One region of the Ureibacillus sp. 179-F W5.1 NHS genome, then DNA from elsewhere that is predicted to be linked to it. Evidence: riboswitches for the same ligand, from Rfam matches in the RefSeq annotation. Region 1 holds a riboswitch; each other region holds the start of a gene.
What was found. Region 1 has a riboswitch for S-adenosylmethionine ahead of ACH0B5_RS15220 (methionine ABC transporter ATP-binding protein). Riboswitches for the same ligand answer to the same signal wherever they lie in the genome.
Positions count from the first base shown of each region.

Region 2: it holds a riboswitch for S-adenosylmethionine, as region 1 does, so the genes downstream of both, metK (methionine adenosyltransferase) here and ACH0B5_RS15220 (methionine ABC transporter ATP-binding protein) in region 1, are expected to answer to the same signal.
Region 3: it holds a riboswitch for S-adenosylmethionine, as region 1 does, so the genes downstream of both, metA (homoserine O-acetyltransferase MetA) here and ACH0B5_RS15220 (methionine ABC transporter ATP-binding protein) in region 1, are expected to answer to the same signal.
Region 4: it holds a riboswitch for S-adenosylmethionine, as region 1 does, so the genes downstream of both, ACH0B5_RS17690 (O-acetylhomoserine aminocarboxypropyltransferase/cysteine synthase family protein) here and ACH0B5_RS15220 (methionine ABC transporter ATP-binding protein) in region 1, are expected to answer to the same signal.

Region 1 is NZ_JBIQFG010000044.1:14,269-20,118, reverse strand. It holds gene ACH0B5_RS15250 (acetyl-CoA C-acetyltransferase) at 1-214, shown strand, start outside; gene ACH0B5_RS15245 (acyl-CoA dehydrogenase family protein) at 299-2,080, shown strand; gene ACH0B5_RS15240 (arsenate reductase family protein) at 2,302-2,658, shown strand; gene gcvH (glycine cleavage system protein GcvH) at 2,738-3,121, shown strand; gene ACH0B5_RS15230 (toprim domain-containing protein) at 3,268-3,624, shown strand; gene ACH0B5_RS15225 (thioredoxin family protein) at 3,698-3,997, shown strand; SAM riboswitch class I at 4,059-4,164, shown strand; gene ACH0B5_RS15220 (methionine ABC transporter ATP-binding protein) at 4,330-5,355, shown strand; gene ACH0B5_RS15215 (methionine ABC transporter permease) at 5,348-5,850, shown strand, end outside.
Region 2 is NZ_JBIQFG010000072.1:1,132-6,981, reverse strand. It holds gene ACH0B5_RS17470 (alanine/glycine:cation symporter family protein) at 1-1,154, opposite strand, end outside; gene ACH0B5_RS17465 (alpha/beta hydrolase) at 1,379-2,182, opposite strand; gene ACH0B5_RS17460 (gamma carbonic anhydrase) at 2,304-2,816, shown strand; gene metK (methionine adenosyltransferase) at 3,308-4,504, opposite strand; SAM riboswitch class I at 4,976-5,091, opposite strand; gene pckA (phosphoenolpyruvate carboxykinase (ATP)) at 5,292-5,850, shown strand, end outside.
Region 3 is NZ_JBIQFG010000005.1:73,740-79,589, forward strand. It holds gene ACH0B5_RS04245 (MBL fold metallo-hydrolase) at 1-436, opposite strand, end outside; gene ACH0B5_RS04250 (DUF4179 domain-containing protein) at 529-1,830, opposite strand; gene ACH0B5_RS04255 (sigma-70 family RNA polymerase sigma factor) at 1,827-2,336, opposite strand; gene metA (homoserine O-acetyltransferase MetA) at 2,488-3,426, opposite strand; SAM riboswitch class I at 3,536-3,646, opposite strand; gene ACH0B5_RS04265 (hypothetical protein) at 3,698-4,474, opposite strand; gene ACH0B5_RS04270 (DEAD/DEAH box helicase) at 4,487-5,850, opposite strand, start outside.
Region 4 is NZ_JBIQFG010000080.1:19-3,988, forward strand. It holds gene ACH0B5_RS17685 (hypothetical protein) at 131-520, opposite strand; gene ACH0B5_RS17690 (O-acetylhomoserine aminocarboxypropyltransferase/cysteine synthase family protein) at 744-2,051, opposite strand; SAM riboswitch class I at 2,164-2,272, opposite strand; gene ACH0B5_RS17695 (glycerol-3-phosphate acyltransferase) at 2,415-3,044, shown strand; gene nfsA (oxygen-insensitive NADPH nitroreductase) at 3,182-3,916, shown strand.

The DNA.
Region 1 (5,850 bases):
ATCAATTCAAGTAGTACGCCATTTAGGCATCGATATAGAAAAGGTGAATGTAAATGGAGGGGCAATCGCTTTAGGTCACCCCCTTGGTGCAACAGGTGCCATATTAACATTAAAGTTAATCCATGAATTAAAACGTCAAGGTAAAAAGTATGGCGTTGTCACAATGTGTATTGGTGGCGGTATGGGTGCTGCTGGTGTATTCGAAGTGCTGTAAAAAAATAGAATTTGTGAAGTAATTAGGAAATGAAGTGCGAGTATTCAAGGGTTTAAATATTTTCTATTAGGGGAGGAAATGTAAATGGTTCAAACAACAAATGTTATTAAAGGTGGAAGTTTTTTAATTGAAGATGTGGAATTAAGTCGTGTAATTACTCCTGAAGATTTTACAGATGAACAATTGATGATTGCTCAAACGACAACGGATTATGTTGAAAATGAAGTAAAACCAGTAGTAGAGAACTTAGAAAACCACGAATTTGAACATTCTGTACGTTTATTGAAAAAAGCAGGGGAATTAGGATTACTAGCTGCAGATGTACCGGAAGAATATGAAGGATTAGGGTTAGATAAAATTTCTTCGGCATTAATCGCTGAAAAAATGTCTCCAGCTGGAGGGTTCTCCATTACCCACGGTGCCCATGTAGGTATCGGTTCTTTACCAATTGTTCTATTCGGCAACCATGAACAAAAATCAAAATATTTACCAAAGCTTGCATCGGGTGAGTTAATTGCAGCTTATGCTTTAACTGAACCAGGTTCTGGATCAGATGCCCTAGGAGCAAAGACGGTAGCTAAATTAAATGAAGCGGGAACTCATTACATTTTAAATGGTGAAAAACAGTGGATTACAAACTCTGGATTTGCCGATGTTTTCGTTGTATATGCAAAAATTGATGGCGACAAATTCTCAGCCTTTATCGTTGAACGGAGCTATCCTGGAGTTTCAGTAGGGGCAGAGGAAAAGAAAATGGGGATAAAATCTTCTTCCACTCGTACATTAATTTTGGAAGATGCTGAAGTTCCTGTTGAAAATTTACTAGGTGAAGTTGGCCGTGGTCATGTCATTGCCTTTAATATTTTAAATATCGGTCGTTACAAATTAGGTGTTGGTACTGTTGGTGCTTCTAAACGAGCATTAGAATTAGCGATTGCCTATTCAAATCAACGTCAACAATTTAAAACACCAATCTCAAGTTTCAATTTAACGAAAGAAAAAATTGCAACAATGGCATCTCAACTATACGCTTCAGAATCATTGAATTATCGAACTGTCGGATACTTTGAAGATCGTTTAAGCCAATTATCAGAAGAGGAACAAAAGGATGGTAAAATTATTGCTGCAGCGATTGCGGAATATGCGATTGAATGTTCAATTGCCAAAGTATTTGGTTCTGAAACATTAGATTATATTGCAGATGAGGCTGTACAATTACACGGTGGCTATGGTTTCATGGCAGAATATGAAGTAGAACGTATTTATCGTGACTCACGAATTAACCGTATTTTTGAAGGAACAAACGAAATTAACCGTTTACTTGTACCGGGAACATTTATGAAGAAGGCATTAAAAGGAGAATTACCTTTACTTCAAGCGGCTCAAAAGCTACAAGAAGAGTTGTTAATGTTAATGCCTGAAGAAATCGGAGATGAGCCATTAGCACAAGAAAAATATCTTGTAAAAAATGCGAAGAAAATCGGTATTTTAACAGCGGGCGTAGCGGCACAAGCCTTCGGTGCAAAATTAGAAAATGAACAAGAAGTTTTAGTAAACATTGCGAACATTGCTAATCAACTGTATGCAATGGAATCTGCAGTGATTCGTACAGCAAAAGCAATTGAACGTGATGGTGTTGAAAAATCGAAACAAAAACTTCTTTATACTGAAATTTTCTGCCAAGAAGCCTTTGCAGAAATTGAAAAAGAGGCAAAAGAAACAATCCTTGCTTCTGCCGAAGGAGATAACGGTAAAATGATGCTTTCCGCTCTACGTAAATTAACTCGTAGCAACCCTTACAATTTAATTTTGAAAAAGCGTGAAGCATCTAAAAAACTAATCGAAGCTGAAAAATATATTGTATAAGACGAAATAAACAAGGTATCCTCTTTGGATACCTTTTTCTATTTATTTGTTAGGAATGGTATTTTGCATTTAGGCTGTTTTTATTAAATGAAAGACAGCGAAGTCTCCTAGCGAGATCCAAAATAATAATCTACTGATTGAAGTTTCACTTTATCTTTTTCAGTACAATCAATCTCTGGTATACTTTATTTAAATTTTATAACTTATGAAGGAGTAGTGAAATGACACTAAAATTGATTCAATATCCACGCTGCACAACTTGCAAAAAAGCTCAAAAATGGCTAGATGAAAACGGTATTTCCTACGAGCTAATTCATATTGTAGAACAAACCCCTACAAAAGAAGAGTTAAAGTCGTATTGGAAAGCAAGTAACCTTCCGTTAAAGAAATTTTTTAATACATCTGGCATGAAGTATAAAGAGTTAGGGTTAAAGGACAAATTAAGTTCAATGTCTGAAGATGAACAACTAGAATTACTTGCTTCTGACGGGATGTTAATTAAACGCCCAATCGTAACTGACGGTGAAAAAGTAACGTTAGGTTTTAAAGAAGCTGAGTTTGCAGAATCTTGGAAATAATCATCTGAACTAGCTTGTATTTGCTATAGAAATATGTCAAACTAAACTTGAATGAATTACATATTTGGAGGGGTTTTTAGTGAGCACACCGAAAGATTTACGTTATTCAAAAGAACACGAATGGATTAAAGTAGAAGATGGAAAAGTACGTGTAGGAATTACCCACTTTGCCCAATCGGAACTAGGCGATATTGTTTTCGTAGAACTTCCACAAGTAGGCGACGAAATTCAATTAAACGAGCCATTTGGTAGTGTAGAATCTGTTAAAACTGTTTCAGAACTATATGCACCTATTTCAGGGAAAGTTGTTGAAATTAACTCTGAGCTTGAAGATAGTCCAGAATATGTTAATGAATCACCATACGAAAAAGCGTGGATGATTGTTGTTGAACCAACAGATCTTTCGCAAGTTGATGCTTTATTAACTCCTGAGCAATATAATGAATTAATTGATGCAGAATAAGAATATGATATAGTAAAAACGCCAGAAAACCACTGGCGTTTTTTTTACAATAAAATATAATAAGTAACCATCTTCTTTTTCTAATTTTTTATGCATATTTGCAGACATTTTTTAGCTGTATAACTACAAAGCGTGGGGTGAAGCAAATGACTGTTGAAAAGTGTATAATTGTTGAAGGCCGATCGGATAAGTTGAACATTGCACCAATTTTTGCTGAGGATGTTAAAATTATTTGTACAAATGGGACGATTAGTGAAGATGCTTTACTGGATCTTTTAGAGCCCTTTGAAGAATGTAAGCTCTACACTTTATTTGATGCGGATAATTCGGGAGAAAAGTTGAGAAAGTTGACGAAAAGAATTTATTCGGAAGCAATCCACCTTTTCATTCCTAGAACGTATATAGAAGTTGCCAATGCGCCTAAAAAAGTGTTGGCCCATTTATTAAATGAGGCAAAGTTTTCAGTGCATAAACAATATTTATCTTCATCCACAGAAGTATAATTACTTATGGGATAACCGGTTCTTTTAGAAAAAATGCAGCTTATTGATATAAAATTGAGTAGGATGATGAAAGATGGAAGAATGGACGATTGAAACTTGGGAGCAGCAAAAGGAGCAAAATTCGTTAACGGCTTTTTATTTGTATACCCCTATGTGCGGAACGTGTGCAGTCGCCTCCAAAATGTTGGACGTAATAGAAACACTATTGCCTGAACTACCTTTAGGTAAAGCTAACATTAATTTTCTAGAACAACTAGCATTTGATTATCAAATAGAAAGTGTTCCTTGTTTGTTGATTAGTAGGGATAATCAGGTTGAAAAAGTGTATGCCTTTCAATCTGTACCCTATTTATACGAAAAGTTAAAAAAGTAGTTGACTACTTAAAATGAACGTGATAAAGTTACATCCATAATCTTAAAATTAAATATCGTAACTCTTATAAAGAGCGGTGGAGGGAAGTGCCCTATGAAACCCGGCAACCATCACATTATGTGAAAAGGTGCCAAGTCACGCGAAGTGGATACTTTGAAAGATAAGAGAACGGTTATCGTAAATAGAAGTTTTATTGCGTGCCCTTTCTACTTGTCTTTGTAGAAAGGGTTTTTATTTTGGGATTAAAAAGAAAAGGATAAAAAAGTTGTGTATTTTACATACATTTCTTCCTCAACATAAATTATTGAGGCGTAATATAAAGGAGTACATATATGATTGAGCTAAAGGATATATCGAAAATATATAAAACAAAAAATGGTGAAATAGCAGCTGTAAAAAATGTTAATTTAACCATTCAAAAAGGTGAAATATTCGGCATCATTGGATACAGCGGCGCAGGAAAAAGTACAATGATTCGTTTGTTAAATGGATTAGAAAAACCAACTGCTGGATCGGTTGTTGTAAACGGTCAGCCGATTTCTTCTATTTCAGGTAGTAAACTTCGTCAAGCAAGACAAAAAATTAGTATGATTTTCCAACATTTTAATTTACTATGGTCCCGCACAGTTGCGGAAAATATCGCTTTCCCATTGGAAATTGCCGGTGTTCCAGCGGCGGAACGTACAAAACGGGTTAAAGAGTTGATCGATTTAGTAGGATTATCTGGTCGAGACAAAGCATATCCTTCCCAATTATCAGGGGGGCAAAAGCAGCGGGTAGGAATTGCAAGGGCGTTAGCTAATAATCCAGAAGTGTTACTTTGCGATGAAGCAACGAGCGCGTTGGATCCAGAGACGACAGATTCCATTTTAGAATTGTTATTAGATATTAATAAGCGTCTAGGTCTTACAATTGTTTTGATTACCCATGAAATGCACGTCATTCGTAAAATTTGTCACCGTGTGGCCGTGATGGAAGCGGGACAAGTTGTGGAACAAGGCGATGTTCTTCAAGTGTTCCAACAACCTCAAGCAGATATTACGAAAAACTTTGTTATGCAAGTGTCTGGGACAAAGGATTCAAAAAATTCCATTGAACAAATTTTAGCTAATTATCCAACGGGTAAAATTGTGAAACTAACGTTTATAGGAAATAAGACGGAACAGCCAATCATTTCCCAATTAATTAAACAGTTCGATGTAGAAGTGAATATTGTTCACGGTAACATTTCACAAACGGCAAGTGGACCATATGGAACATTAATTGTTCAAATTGTTGGTGAAGATAGCAACGTTCAAAAAGCATTAGATTTACTCAATTCAATAGAAATTCAAACGGAGGTGATTGAACATGCTTAGTGAATTATTTCCGAATGTTCGATGGGAAGATATGTGGCAAGCTACATATGACACCCTTTATATGACAATCATCTCAACGGCAGCAACCTTTGTTATTGGTTTAATAGTTGGTATTGTATTGTTTTTAACGAGTCCACATCAAATTTGGGCAAATAAAATTGCAAACTTTATTACCGGATCATTAGTAAATATTTTCCGTTCGATTCCATTTATCGTATTGATTATTTTATTAATTCCATTTACGAAGTTTTTACTAGGAACAATTCGCGGGGTAGAAGCAGCTTTGCCGGCATTGATCATTGGGGCAGCACCTTTCTATGCGCGGATGGTATTAATCGCATTACGTGAGATTGATAAAGGAGTTATAGAAGCAGCCCGTTCAATGGGAGCGAAAACTTCTACAATTATTTGGAAAGTATTAATTCCAGAATCGATGCCAGCTTTACTTTCAGGTATTACAGTAACGGCAGTAACGCTAGTAGGATACACTGCGAT
Region 2 (5,850 bases), on a different contig from region 1:
GCCACATTCGTTTCAGCAATATAATAATAGGCCATAATTGTAGTAAAGGCAAAGAAGAACAGCGCAATGGCCACAAACATCGAACCAAAATCATTTAAGGCAGGGAATGCTTTATTTACGGCTAATTGTGTGAATTCTGAATAAGTAGCCCCTGCTACATTTTCAACTACTAATTCCCCATTAGCATCTCCTACATTTGTGTTATATGTACCCATAAACAATATCATTAATGCTGTTGCTGAACATACGAATAATGTATCAATATAAATAGAAGCCGCTTGTACTAAACCTTGCTTAGCTGGGTGGGATACTTCAGCTGCTGCTGCAGAGTGTGGTCCTGTACCTTGTCCTGCTTCATTCGAATAAACTGCACGTTTTACACCCCACGCGATCGCTGCACCAATCATCCCGCCAAAGGTCGCATCAACATTAAATGCGCTACGAATAATAAGGGCAAATACATCTGGAACAAGGGAAATATTCATTATGATTACAATAATGGCTAATAAAATATAGGCAACAGCCATAAAAGGAACGATAATTTGAGCTGCGTTTGCAATACGTTTCACGCCACCTAAAATAATAAATGCTAATATCGCTACAACAATTAAACCAGTAATCCACGGTTCAACACCAAAAGCATTATTTACCGCACTAGTAATCGCATTTGATTGTACCCCAGGCATTAAAATAGCTACTGCTAAAATGGCAGCTATTGCAAAGACAATCCCAAACCAACGCTGACCTGTACCTTTTTCTAAATAAAAGGCTGGACCTCCTCGGTAAACACCATTTTTCTTTTCTTTATAAATTTGAGCTAATGTTGATTCCACATATGCAGTTGATGCTCCAATAAATGCCGTTACCCACATCCAAAATACAGCACCTGGTCCACCAAAAGCAATAGCTGTAGCTGTACCTACAATATTACCCGTACCAACTCGACCGGATAATGCTATTGATAGAGCTTGGAATGACGAAATACCCGCTTCCGATTTTTCTCCTGTAAACATTAGGACAAACATATCCTTAATTTTTCGGACTTGAACAAATTTCGTTAAGATGGAGAACAGTAGTCCGACGATTAAAATACCATAAATCATTACTGGACCCCATAACATATCGTTTAACCACGTAACAATCTCCTCAATCATGGATGCACCTCATTTTCATTTATTATTTAGAATATTCTTTATATTACATAAATTAAAACCTCAATTCAATAAAAATTTTTATCTATTACTATAAAAATAAAACGTTAGAATATTAAGATAATTTATTGTATTCATTTTCATTATTCTACTATTTGGAATTCGCATAAAAAAAGACTATCCAACGAAAGGAATTTCATGGATAGTTCTTTTCTTTAAATGTCATTTTATTTAATAATGTATCCTAACGAACGAATAACATTATTGATAAAGTCCTTCTCATACGTAAATACTTCTTCCCGTTCATAATCATGATATAAGTTATGATAACTGTTCGGCCATTCTTTATATTGAATTTCCGACGACATTTGATTAAATAACCATTTTCTTGCAGGCTGAGGATCAGTAATTTTATCTTCTTTAGCAACCATTAACAAAATGGGTAATGCTAATGTCCCTTCCTGTTCTGCCGTCATATTTTTCATTAAATTATGGATATCTTTAAACCATCTTACCGTTACATTGGAATGATATGGTAAATAATCAACCATTTCATTGTAGCCGTCTAAATTTCTAGTTAACATATTTTTATCGAACTTCAACGAGATTTTTTTGTTCGATGCTATAGTTCCTAAACTTGTAATTGCATTCGTAAGTAAATTAGCCGTTTTCTTTAAATGAAGCCAAGGCGAAGCTAAAATAAGACCTGCACATTCCACTGTATTCTTCTTTAAAAATCTAATAGCTAATGTTCCACCTAATCCATGACCAATAATAAAAACCGGCAACTGATATGTTAAAGCACTTTCCATTAACTTTTTAATATAATCTAAATACTCTTCAATCGTTTCGTCATGAACCTTTGAATATTTTAAATGTTCGCCATGGCCTGGCAAATCTCCCATAACAATGTGATAACCTTCTAAGCGAAGTTTTTCAATTAACCAAGCATACCAACGATGATGTTCAAAAACGCTATGTATGATAACGACTACTGCCTTTGCTTGTCCATCTGCTTCCCATTTCCACATAACGCACCCTCCTGCCCATTACTTATTCAGTTGTGGATATATATACCAATTATTATTTTCCATACTTTTATTTATTTGATACGATAATAATATATCATACTTAGAAACGAGGTATTTTTCGATGATTTATCCATTTAAAAATAAAAATCCTAAAATAGACCCATCTGTATTTATTGCCGATAATGCCGTAATTACTGGTGATGTCACAATTGGTGAAGAGACGTCCATTTGGTTTAATACGGTAATTCGTGGGGATGTATCAGCTACTATAATCGGGAAACGCTGTAGCATTCAAGATTTAAGTTGTTTGCATCAAAGCCCGAACAATCCTTTAATCATAGAAGACGAAGTAACAGTTGGCCACCAAGTAACATTACATAGCTGCGTGATTCGTAAACGAGCATTAATTGGGATGGGATCCATTATATTAGACGGTGCTGAGATAGGAGAGGGTGCATTTATCGGTGCTGGTAGTTTAGTACCACCGGGTAAAAAAATTCCACCTAATTCTTTAGCAATGGGTAGACCAGCAAAAGTAGTTCGTATGGTTACCCCAGAAGATAGAGAAGATATGGACCGCATTATCCGAGAATACGTTGAAAAGGGACAATACTACAAATCAATTCAAAAATAATGTTCTTAAGTGAGTGTAAACTTTCATGTTACACTCTTTTTATTAAAATCTTCGAAGTATTACCTCTATTTTTTGTTCATATAAATAAAGAAGGGGTGCTTCGTAATACGTCTTATAAAGGGATCTGAATGGTTACTAATCAGCCTTATTATTTTTACTGCACCGGTCATCGTATTTTTAACTCCCCTCATCATATCGATTGCATTAGATGAAATAGGGAGCGACCAACTAATTTTGTTTTTTCAAAAAATCCTTCTGTATGTTTTTATATTCGCTTTTTCCTTAATTGTTTTATACATTTTATCTATTGTAAAAAGGATGCTTAAAACATTATTTAAATTTTTCTTCCATTAATTTTTCTTTTACATATTCATTCCGAAATAAAAAAAAATCTGCTTAATTTCTATTGAAGTGGGAAAAACCACCTTAGAAATCTCGCAGATTTTTTCTTGTTATCTATGAATCAGCCTAATTTTCTTTCATGTAGAAAATTAAAGTCCGGCCTTTTCTCTTAATTTTTGAGCGATATCAGTGTTTTCCCATGGGACATCTAAATCTGTGCGACCAAAATGACCATAAGCAGCCGTTTGTTTATACATTGGACGACGTAGATCAAGCATTTTAATAATGCCAGCTGGGCGTAGATCAAACAATTCACTTACCCATTCTACTAATTTATTTTCTTCTACTTTACCTGTACCAAACGTATCCACTGATATTGAAACAGGTCGAGCTACACCGATGGCATATGCTAATTGAACTTCAGCACGCTCTGCAAGACCAGCTGCTACGATATTTTTCGCTACATATCTTGCAGCATATGCGGCAGAACGGTCTACTTTCGTAGGATCCTTACCTGAGAATGCCCCGCCACCGTGACGAGCATAACCACCATACGTATCGACAATAATTTTACGTCCTGTTAAACCAGCATCCCCTTTAGGACCACCGATAACAAAACGTCCTGTCGGGTTAATGAAGTATTTTGTTTCATAGTCGATTAAATCAGAAGGAACAACTTCATTAATTACTTTTTCTTTTAAGTCTTGTTGAATTTGTTCCAATGTTACATCTTCATCATGTTGAGTAGAAATAACAATCGTATCAATCCGAATTGGATGATTGTTTTCATCGTATTCTACTGTAACTTGAGTTTTACCATCGGGACGTAAATATGGAATTTCCTTTGATTTCCGAACTTCCGTTAAACGGCGAGCTAATTTATGAGCTAAGCTTATTGGTAATGGCATTAATTCTGGCGTTTCGTTACATGCAAATCCAAACATTAAACCTTGGTCACCAGCACCAATTGCTTCGATATCTTCATCAGTCATAGATCCTTCACGTGCTTCTAAAGCTTGATCTACACCTAACGCAATATCAGGAGATTGTTCTCCGATAGCAGTTAATACTGCTAAATTTTCTGCATCGAATCCATATTTCCCACGTGTATAGCCAATTTCCGCAACAGTATTGCGAACAACACTTTGAATATCAACATATGTAGATGTTGTAATTTCCCCGGCAACTAACACTAATCCAGTTGTTACCGTTGTTTCGCAAGCTACACGTGCATTTGGGTCTTCAGAAATGATTGCATCTAAAATAGCATCGGAAATTTGATCACAAATTTTATCCGGATGCCCTTCTGTTACACTTTCTGATGTAAACAGTCGACGGTTTGTCATTTGATTTCCTCCTAAGTTTATAGCGAGACTCTTTCCTCGTTGTTGATACGGTACTCTATTACCCATGTTTAGCCCACTTATAAAGATTAGTACTTCAAGCCGTCACAATGATATTTTTTGTTTAGCTTAAATTTTCCATCTTTTTAAAGATAGTTAAAAAGGACAGTAATTGTATAATGAAATATGTACAAAAACATGTTCTGAACAATTTTTAGCTACCTTTTGTGTTAGATTTCGTATAAAATGTATTGTAGAACATTTTTGAAATCTAGTTTTTATCGAGTGGCATCAAAAGTTATGGCAAGTGAAATTCACTTATTCGTAATTTGATACATGGATTTAGAAAGGCACATATAAAATAGGTAGTTAAACTATCCTTTTCATTGTGTTCTAAATTGAAAAAAAAAATTCCTCTACTCAAGTACTTTTGCATGAGTAAAAGGAATTGTCGTTTCATTACATTACCTTTCACTCTTATCGTTCAAGGGTATCCCCTTGCATCAGGTTGGCACCATCGCATTATAAAATGAAAATGCAGGTTGCCGGGCTTCATAGGGCCTTGACCCTCCACCAGCTCGGGATAAGAGTATCCGTTCAACACAACATCTTACGTAAAGTAACTTTAATTGTCAATGGATTTTACCTAAATCATGAAATGTTTTAAAATTATAAAATAATTTTCAGGAATTAGTATAGATTATTTAAATCAATGTGTTATACTATTTTTGAAATTAATCAACCCTCCCAATGCAAGTGGGAATTCTTAAAAAAGGATGGTATTTAATCGATGAATTCAGTAGAAATTGCAAATGAACTGAAGGAATTATTAAACGGAGAAAATATAAATGTTCAACTTTCAGTACCACAATTAGTGGAAAAAGCTACCGAACGTGGAGAGGCAACATTAACTGTAGATGGCGCTTTACGTGCTGAAACAGGTAAATATACTGGCCGTTCTCCTAAAGATAAATATATTGTAGAAGAAGAAAGCACAAAAGACAAAATCGACTGGGGTAATGTAAACCGTCCGATTTCTGCTGAAGTGTTTGATAACCTTTACGTTAAAGTTGTAAACTATTTAAAAGAAAAAGATGAGCTATTTGTATTCAAAGGGTTTGCAGGAGCTGATAAAGAATCACAACTTCCAATCCAAGTAATTAATGAATATGCATGGCACAATCTATTCTGTCATCAATTATTCATCCGTCCAACAAAAGATGAGTTAGCTTCTCATGTGGCTGAATTTACAATTGTTTCAGCTCCTACCTTTAAGGCAGATCCAGCAGTAGATGGTACTACTTCCGAAACATTCATTATTGTATCTTTAGAAAAGAAAGTCATTTTAA
Region 3 (5,850 bases), on a different contig from region 1:
CATTAGGGAAATAAGGAGACATTTTTGCAACCAATCCACCCTCTACCGTTGAATCAGGTTCAGGGTAGCTTTTAACCCCTGTTAAATAGGGAATTTCCAGTTCATGGGCATATACGGGTACATCCCAATGTTCAATCAATTCAATAATGGCCCCGACGTGATCAAAATGACCATGAGTTAAAACAATAGCATTTGGACGGGCATCAGCGCCAAATCGATTTTCTGCTTCATGAATAATCTTTTCAGCTGACTTAGGCATTCCCGCATCGATTAATGTCCATGCTTGGGAATGGTTTGTGTTACCGACCATACAAAGATTAACGACTTGGATTGTTAAAGAGTAGATATCTGGAGTTACTTCTTGTCCCAATCCACTCATTACAGAAGTTACAGGGATGAATTTATAATCTTCTCCATAATTCATTTGTTCACTCAAAGTTCCACCTTCCTTCTCTACTATTTTTTCTTAAAATTTCTAACCTATTCATTTATGTAAAAGAAAAACCCACTGCTCGGTGGGTTTTAAAATTATTCTGTTAATGGAATTTCTACTTTGGTTGAACCTTCCAAATAGTGAGGATAACTAAAGAAATAAATTTGTACAGGATTAACAGCACCTTTTAAATCGAAATGATAGGAACTTTCTGTAAAACGATTATGATTTTCATAAACGCTAAAACTGTTATGATAAAATTGATTACCTTCAGCATCTATCACGTCACTAAACAGTTGAACATGATGGTCTTCTTTTGATTTATAAGTGACTTCAATGGAGTTTGAATCAAGAATCTTTAAATCGAAGTCATCAATTGGCGGGACTTTTACTATTTTTTGACGAAGGAAATCAATTTCAACATAGTCTTCTCCCTTTGGTAAAGCTTCAATTTGATCTAATACTAGGGTTATTTTGTTTGGTTTTCTAAAGTAGTTACTTTGAATAAAGATACTATTGGTTTCTTCTCGAAAACTTCCAAGTCCGACAAGTCCATCTTGAACTTTACCCCACTCTTCGCCCTTTTCATCTAATACTTTCAAATGATCGATTTGTAAAATTTGCATTGTATTTTGGCTGTTCACCTTTAATTTCAATTCTGCTCTTAATGGGGAAATCGTTAATGATTGTACATAGATGGTTTGACCGTCGATCTTTAACGGTTTGTTCACATCGTAAACTTTAGACGGTTGAATTGGTTTTGTTAACGTGAATGGGATCGTGAAAGAAGTTTCCTTTGTATCATCAAATTTCAAATAAATTTCAAAATCCGGCTTGGAATAATCGATTTTCGATGTTGCAATAACTTCAAGTTTTCCTTGAATGGTTTTAGTAGGTTCTGTATAAGGCCAGCCAGAAGTCGAGGAACCATTGATTACTTCCCCATTTTGACTTAATTGAAATTCTTTTGTCTCTAAATTTGAAATATTGAAAGGTGCTTCCAATTCGTAAAAAATAACAATACCTGTTTCATCAGCAATTGTACCGAGAATCGTGAGTGTAATGTTGTTTTTCGTTTGTACAATATTTAGTTCTTCAAAGTATTCGTTATCCACAATATCTTTTAAACCTTTATCTTTTGTTAGCATTTCAACAAGGGGTGCAAAGCCAGGAATTTTAGCAACAGCATTTGCAAAAGCTGGTGAGACACGTATGGAACTAACAAATATAATGACTACAACGGCTATTAAAGCAACTTGTTTGAAGAAGAGACGATTTCGTTTTTGTCTTTTTTTATATTTTGCATATCCGTTATGTCGCATAGAAGCTAATTTTTCTGTAGGTACTACAATATTCGTTAACTCTTCCTTTAACTTGTCGAAATCCTTTTCGTTCATGACTGTCCCCCCTCACTAAATAAAAATCGTAGTTTTTTTAATGCAGTATGTAGCCTCGATTTTACAGTTCCTTCAGAAATGTGCATTTCCTTTGCAATCTCTTTATTTTTTAAATCACAAAAATATTTTAAATAAATGAGTTGTTGCTGTTTTGGAGTTAGTTTTGAAATAGCTTCAGAAAGTTCAAGATGATTATCATCATTTTGGAAAGTCCCTTCCGCTACATCGTTTCTTAATTCATAGCGCCTTTTTTTCTTTTGAATATCTGAACATACATTTAATAACACTCGAATGAGCCATGTGTTTAGAAATTCTGCTTGCTTTACTGTATGTATTTTACGAAAACAGCAAAATGTAAATTCTTGGATGGCTTCAAGGGAGTCATGTTCATTTTTTAAATAACTAAAAGCGATTCGGTAATGGGTGCTTTCTTCTTGTTTTAAAATTTGAAGTAAGGCCGTTTCATCTCCAGCGATTGCTTTTTTCGCCAATTCGATTTGTTCCATTCATTTCCCCCCTATACTTATTAGACATTTTGAAACGAGAAATCGTTCACTAAAATGATTGAAAATTTTTCAATTGTTGAATTTTAAGTCAAAATAAAAAAACGGATGTAAACCTTTTATCGGTTTCATAACATCCGTTTTCATTATCTTATTAAATGTGAAATTCAATCATATCATCAACAAAATGCCAATCATATGGAGTTTCTTGGTAAACGTAATAGTTTAACCAGTTATAGAAAAGTAAATGGGAATGGGCACGCCAAGTATTTTTTGGTGTTTTATTTGGATCGTTATTTGGGAAGTAATTGACCGGTAATTCTACCGGTTCACCTTTCTCCACATCTCGCTTATATTCATCTGCTAAAGTAGTAGCATCATATTCTAAGTGGCCAGTAATCATGATGTGTTTTGTATCCTTAGATTGGATAATAAATGGACCCGCTTCCTCCGAAAAGCTTAATAACCGAAGTTCAGGACAGTTGCGTACATCCTCGATGGATACGGAAGTGTGTCGGGAATGGGGCGCTACATATTCGTCACTAAACCCTCGAACTAAATCTACTGTTAAATCGGTAATGACATGGGAATAAATTCCTGAACATTTTTTAGGAAGTTCGAATTTTCCGATACCAAAATGGTGATAAAGTGCTGCTTGGGCTCCCCAACAAATATACATACAAGACGTTACATTGATTTTTGCCCAATCCATTATTTCTGTTATTTCATTCCAATAGTGTACGTCTTCAAATTCCATTCGTTCGACGGGTGCTCCCGTAATAATCATCCCGTCAAAACGACGATGTTTAATCTCGTTGAATGTTTTGTAGAAAGTATCTAAATGAGATTTTGAAACATTTTTAGATAAGTATGTAGCGGTATTGAGAAAAGTAACATTTGTTTGTAAAGGTGTATTTCCGAGTAAACGTAATAGTTGTAACTCCGTTTTCTCTTTTTCTGGCATCAAGTTACAAACTAAAATGTTCAAAGGTCGAATTTGTTGTGTTTGTGCGCGGTCTTCTTCCATAACGAAAATTTTCTCTTTGCGCAATATTTCTCCAGCAGGCAAACTCTTTGGTATATTAATAGGCATTTTTTGTTCCCCCATTTCTTAACTTTCATTTCATCTTAAAAAGAGAAGATAAATAAAAACCCCCTCATTCCAGCGTGAGAATGAGAGGGTACAATTTTATATACGCGCACTCTTATCTCCCAAGACAAATTGTCTTGCTGGAATTAGCACCTTTCTAACCGGTTGTTAGAGGTTGCTGAAGCTTCATTGGGCCATGTCCCTCTGCTTCTCTTGATAAGATTGATGAAATTAAAATAATACTATCACGTAAAGCTAATATTTGCAATATTCATTAATTATTTTTCTGTAAATAATTTTCCCGCCAAGTTGATTGTTCTTTTTGGAATATCACCTGTTCGAGCTTTTCATCCCAATTATCAATTAATGTATTCCAAACGCGTACGGTGAAATGATCCTGTTCTTCGTCGTATAAAATAAACTCAATACAGGGAATATCATTAATTTGGATATCTTCGATAGAATCAATCGATGGGGTTACGGACAAATTTTCCCCATTATCGTCTAAATCGGGTTGTTCAAATGCTTGAATTCCCTTTATCACCTGTTCGTTTTGTATCGATAATTCCTCTTCTTGTTTATGATATCGATACAGTTGCTCTGGAAAATCTTCATATTCTAGTACTTCTTCAATATCTCCATTTAAAAATAAATGGTGGGATGGGCTATAAAGCAATTCTATCGTTTTTATATCCTGTTCTTCTTCAAAAACACCGCTTTGTAATTGTTTTTGTCCCTTTTCCGTTTGTTGATAATGGGAATCCACCTTCGTAATTAATCCAGTTTTTTGCATTTTAGATAACAAATCTTGTATGAAGAGTTGTTCTACAAGAAGAATTTCACTTAGCTGTTCTGCATTTTCAAAGGCGTTGTTCGCAACGGATTGAAGAATCATTTTCATTAAAATATCCATTTTTGTACGGGATATCGGTTTATATGTAATATTTACACTGTGAACAGGTACACTCCAAGTATCCGTCTTCAAAATGGAGATATTCGATTTCTTTAAAAGTTGAGTAGATAATGATTGTTGTAATGAAAGTAATTCCATAAATCCACCTTACTACGTTGTAATTAGTAATTCGTCATGATTTCGGTAACCATTTTGTGATTGGACAATTTGATGCAAGTTTCGGTACATGCTTCTCGTTTCTTCCTTTTTAGGACGATTCGTAAACATCTCTATACTACCGATTAATACGAGTAACTCACGAGCTCGGGAAAGGGCTACGTTCAGTCGCCGGTAGTCCTTCGCAAATCCAATATCGCCGTGTTTATGATCGTTGTTACGAACCATGCTTACTAAAATGACGTCCATTTCCATACCTTGGAATTTATCGACTGAACCTGTACGAATATGTAAATGAGGAATGTTCAACTCATGTTCAATGAGTCGGTTAATCCGCTTTACTTGTTCAGCATAAAAACTAATTACCCCTACAGATTTTAATTCATCTTGGGCTATTAATCCTTCCGATTTAGCTTTTGCAGTCGCTTCATTTAGTTCAAGCAACATAGTACGAACAACTTCTAATTCAGCTTCATTATATAGACTTGAACCTTCCTTCATCCGTTCTTCAAAATACGGATGTCTATTCGGAATATCAATCCATAGTAAATGATCCGTTCGTTTTATAGATGGACCTTCTAATTTATGATCCCGTAATACATCTGAATCAGATAGCCCGCATTTCAATGAATCATTGCCATTTTTATAAAATGGAGCGATTGTTTGCATAATATTTTCATGCATCCGGTATTGAATGGCTAACATTTTTTTATTCGTTGCAGGCAAGTTTTTATATAGACGTTCGAATAAAGACTCCTCTAGTAATTTTTCTAATTCTCGTTTTTCCTCAAAGGTGTCGCTTTCTTTTAAAACCGTTTCTAATGTTTCTTCAAATGTATCATCCCCAATTAGTGGTGGTAACTGGTGATGATCGCCTACTAGAATCACCTTTTTCCCTTTTAACATCGGTAACAATAATTCTGGCGGAGTTGCTTTTGATACTTCATCGATAATCACAACATCGAAAATCGGATAATTGTCCATAAACTCTTTGTTGGCAGAAGCAACACATGTTGTACCAATGACATTTGCATGTTTAACATAAAGTTTTCGTATTTCATCTAAGTCATGTTCCGTAGCTTGCTCTAATAATGTTTTCCATTGAAGCTGCATTTTTTGAGCAATCGGAAGCATCTCAATTTTCTTATGGACTTTATCAATTTCTACCGTAATTGACTCCATTTTGGATTTTGTTTTTTCCAGTTCAAGTTCCGGATGTTGTTTTGTCAATTGTTCAAGTTGTTCATATTTCTTTTCAAGCTGTAATCCCTTCGAGTTTAGTTCTTTTAACTGGGAAATAAATTGTTTTAATAATGTTTGGCCACTTGTCATTTCCTTTTGAACACTTTCTAATTCCT
Region 4 (3,970 bases), on a different contig from region 1:
TTAAAATAGGTGGCGAACTCCCTTTTAATTAAACTGTCTACTTTATAGGGTTCAGTTCAGACCTTTTTTCAAGTGTCTTTCTTATAGGGTACATTTTAATTTGTGCTGACTTTATTGTTAAATGGGAAGATTAAGATACTTTTTTCAAAATGCTTTTAGGAAACTTATTCATAATGATATTCATAAGCAACTTTTCTTCAGCTGTAAAGGCTGGTAAACCGATTGTACGGTATACAAGTTGAAATTGACCATATTCTAAATACCACTCTTTTGCCGGCAACTCTATATGTTGCTGACCGTATTCTTTATACGTCTCATAAACCTCTTTTATTATATATGGATTTTCAATGAAATTCGCCTTTTCCTCCGAAAATGCACTATGCCCATAATGCTCATTCCACAATGACTCTACTTCAGCTAATAAATATTGCAATGCATCGGCATTAACAAACTGTTTTCTTTCATTTAATTCGTATATAAAAAAAGCTGCAACATTTTGAGCACTATAAATATTTCCCATTTAACAACACTCCTTGAATGAAAATTTACTAACCTCGTATAAGAAAACTAAAGTGGCAACGTGTATCGGTTCTTATTAAACCAAGTATAATAAGCAATCTTTATAATGTCAATAAAACAAATAAAATTACTAGGTTTTAAAAAATCAACAGCCCCATGAATGGCATAAATAGCGAAAACGACTTTCACCAATGAATGCTAATTGTCGTTTTCATCATCAACTTTTATAATGCAGCGTTTGTTTCCGTTACCCCTTCAACCGCTTTTGATAATGCTTGATCCAAATCTGCAATAATATCTTCAACAGCTTCTAGGCCGACTGATAGGCGAATGAGCTCTTCTGAAACGCCGGCAACCTTTAACTCTTCAGGTGATAATTGTTGATGAGTAGTTGATGCTGGATGGATAATTAATGATTTTGCATCCCCTACATTTGCCACGTGGGAAAATAATTGAACGTTATCGATTACTTTACTTCCCACTTCTCGTCCACCTTTAATGCCAAATGTAAGCATTGATCCGTAGCCGTTTTTCAAATATTTTTTCGCTAATGAATGCGATGGGAAATTTTCTTTCCCTGGATAGTTTACGTATTCCACGAATGGGTGGCTTTCAAGATATTCCGCAACTTTTAATGCATTTTCACCATGCTTTGTATAACGCAAATGAAGCGTTTCTAACCCTTGTAGGAAGTTAAATGCACTATCAGCACTTAATGTTGGACCAAAGTCACGTAATAATTGAACACGAAGCTTTGTGGCAAATGCAGCCGTAGCCGTGTCAATTCCATAACGTAAACCATGGTAAGACTCATCTGGCTCTGTGAATCCTGGGAATCGACCTTGTGTCCAATCGAATTTACCAGCATCAACAACAACGCCTCCGATTGTCGTTCCATGACCGCCAATCCATTTCGTTGCTGAATGGACAACAACATCCGCGCCAAACTCAATCGGGTTACATCCGTATGGGGATGGGAATGTATTATCGATGATTAACGGAAGACCATGCGCATGAGCAATTTCCGCTATTCTCTCAATATCTAAAATGTTTAAACTAGGGTTCCCAACTGTTTCTGCATAAATTGCCTTTGTCTTATCTGTAATAGCAGCCTCAAAGTTTACTGGGTCCCTTTCATCTACAAAGGTTGTTGTAATTCCATAACGCGGTAAAGTATTTGCGAATAAATTATACGTGCCGCCGTATAATGAACCAGCTGATACGATTTCATCTCCTGCACCAGCTATGTTTAAAATAGAAAAGGCAATGGCAGCAGCACCAGATGATAATGCAACAGCTGCAGTTCCCCCTTCTAGTAAAGCAACTCGTTGCTCAAAAACGTCTACAGTTGGATTCATGATGCGAGAATAAATGTTTCCTGGTTGTTCTAGTGCGAACAATTGGCGTGCATGCTCCGTATTTTCAAAAGCATAGGCCGTTGTTCGGTAAATTGGTACTGCAATTGCTCCTGTTACAGGGTCTGGTTTTTGACCGCCATGAAGCAATTGGGTTTCCGGACGTTGTTGTGACATGTTTCTTCCTCCTAATATAGTATCGATGGGCGATCTTAGTATGAGGAGGACCTTTTGGAAAAACAAAAAGCCCTCTTCTAAAGAAGAGGGCTGCAAGCTGCAATTTTTCCTCCCCTTATCTTTCAGATCTAATCAAAATCTGTAGGAATTAGCACCTTTGCGTATTCACGCTGGTTGCTGGGCATCATAGGGCCTAGTCCCTCCGCCTCTCTGGATAAAGGTATTTGATTCATGTTCCATCGTTGAATTCACTATAAATCATAGTGATTTACTTGTCAATAATCTTTTTTAATTTTTCGAAACTTCTTATAGAATCATAGAGTATACTATAAATACATCTTTATGGAAAGGAGCCTTTTGTTTTTGTTATATCCTATCATTCTCGTCCTTATATTCGGTTATTTCATTGGTTGTTTACATGGATCCAATGTGGCTAAACTTTTATCGGGCGTTAACTTAAAAGAAGTTGGCCATGGTAATGCAGGTGCATCAAACGCAACGTTATCCCTTGGATGGAAGTATGGGGTTCTTGTTGCTTTAATAGATATCGGAAAAGGTGTATTGGCAGTTGTTTTACTTCGAGTCATTTTAACGAATTTTACCAATTTTTCGAGTGGCCAAATTTCAATTTTACTTTATTTAATCGGAGCTGCCGTTATACTCGGGCACAACTTCCCGGTTCATATGAAATTTCGAGGCGGAAAAGGAACAGCATCTCTAATTGGCATTTTCATTGCACTCGATTGGAAATTCGGTTTAATGGCTGTTCTTGCCCTTGTTGTTACTTCCCTACTAACGAATTACCTAATTATTGGCGTATTTGTTTTGTATATCTTTTTTGGCGTAACTGCGCTACTAATCGAGCCAACGATTTGGCCATTTTTAATCGCCCTTACTCTATTCTTAATTGCTCTGTATCTCCATGTGGAAAATGTAAAGCGATTACGTATCGGGTCGGAACCAAAAATTACATCCGCCTTTAAGAAAAACTAAACAGATTCCCATTAGTAGTGAAGGTTCCCCTTTTGTAAATCATGTTAAAATATACTAATATAGCCCTAAAGAGTATTTTCTCTTTAGGGCTATATGTTATAAGAGGAAATACATATTTAAAAGGGGAGGAAAAGGAAATGTCAGCAAAGGATTTATTACGTAGTCATTCATCTGTTCGAAAATATACAGGTGAACAAATACCGAAAGAAACGGTAATCGACTTAATTCAAACTGCACAAATGGCTGCGAGCTCACATTTTGTACAAGCATATAGCGTCATTTGGGTGACAGATGAAGAAAAGAAACAAAAGCTTGGTGAGCTGTCTAATAATGAGTTCCAATTTAAAACAGCAGGCGCTGCATTTTTATTCTGCGTCGATTTTAAACGTCTACAAGTTGCTGGACAAAAACATGGAGTCGACATTGTGGCAGATAGTGCGGAAAATGTAATAGTCGGTGTGGCGGATGTTGGCATTTTTGCCCAAAATTTCGTTATTGCTGCTGAAGATGCTGGTTATGGCATTTGTTATATTGGTGGCGCTCGAAACAATCCAAAAGAAATTAGTGAACTATTCAATTTACCGGACTATGTTTTCCCATTGTTTGCTATGACGATCGGAACTCCGACAAAACGTAACGAAACAAAACCACGTCTTCCAGTTGAAGCGATTTTACATGAAAATGATTATAACGCGGAAAAATACGATACGTTACTAGATGAATACGATGCAACGATGGAAAACTATTATGCAAGCCGTAGTTCGAATCAAAAAATGTCTAATTGGACAAAACAAATGGCTGATTTCTTAGTTGAACAAAGAAGACCGTTCATTAAAGAATTTTTAGCTTCAAAAGGTTTCAATTGGAAATAAATAAACCTTTTTATTAACCAAATTAAAAACCTGACAGATCTAAAGAAATTTGTG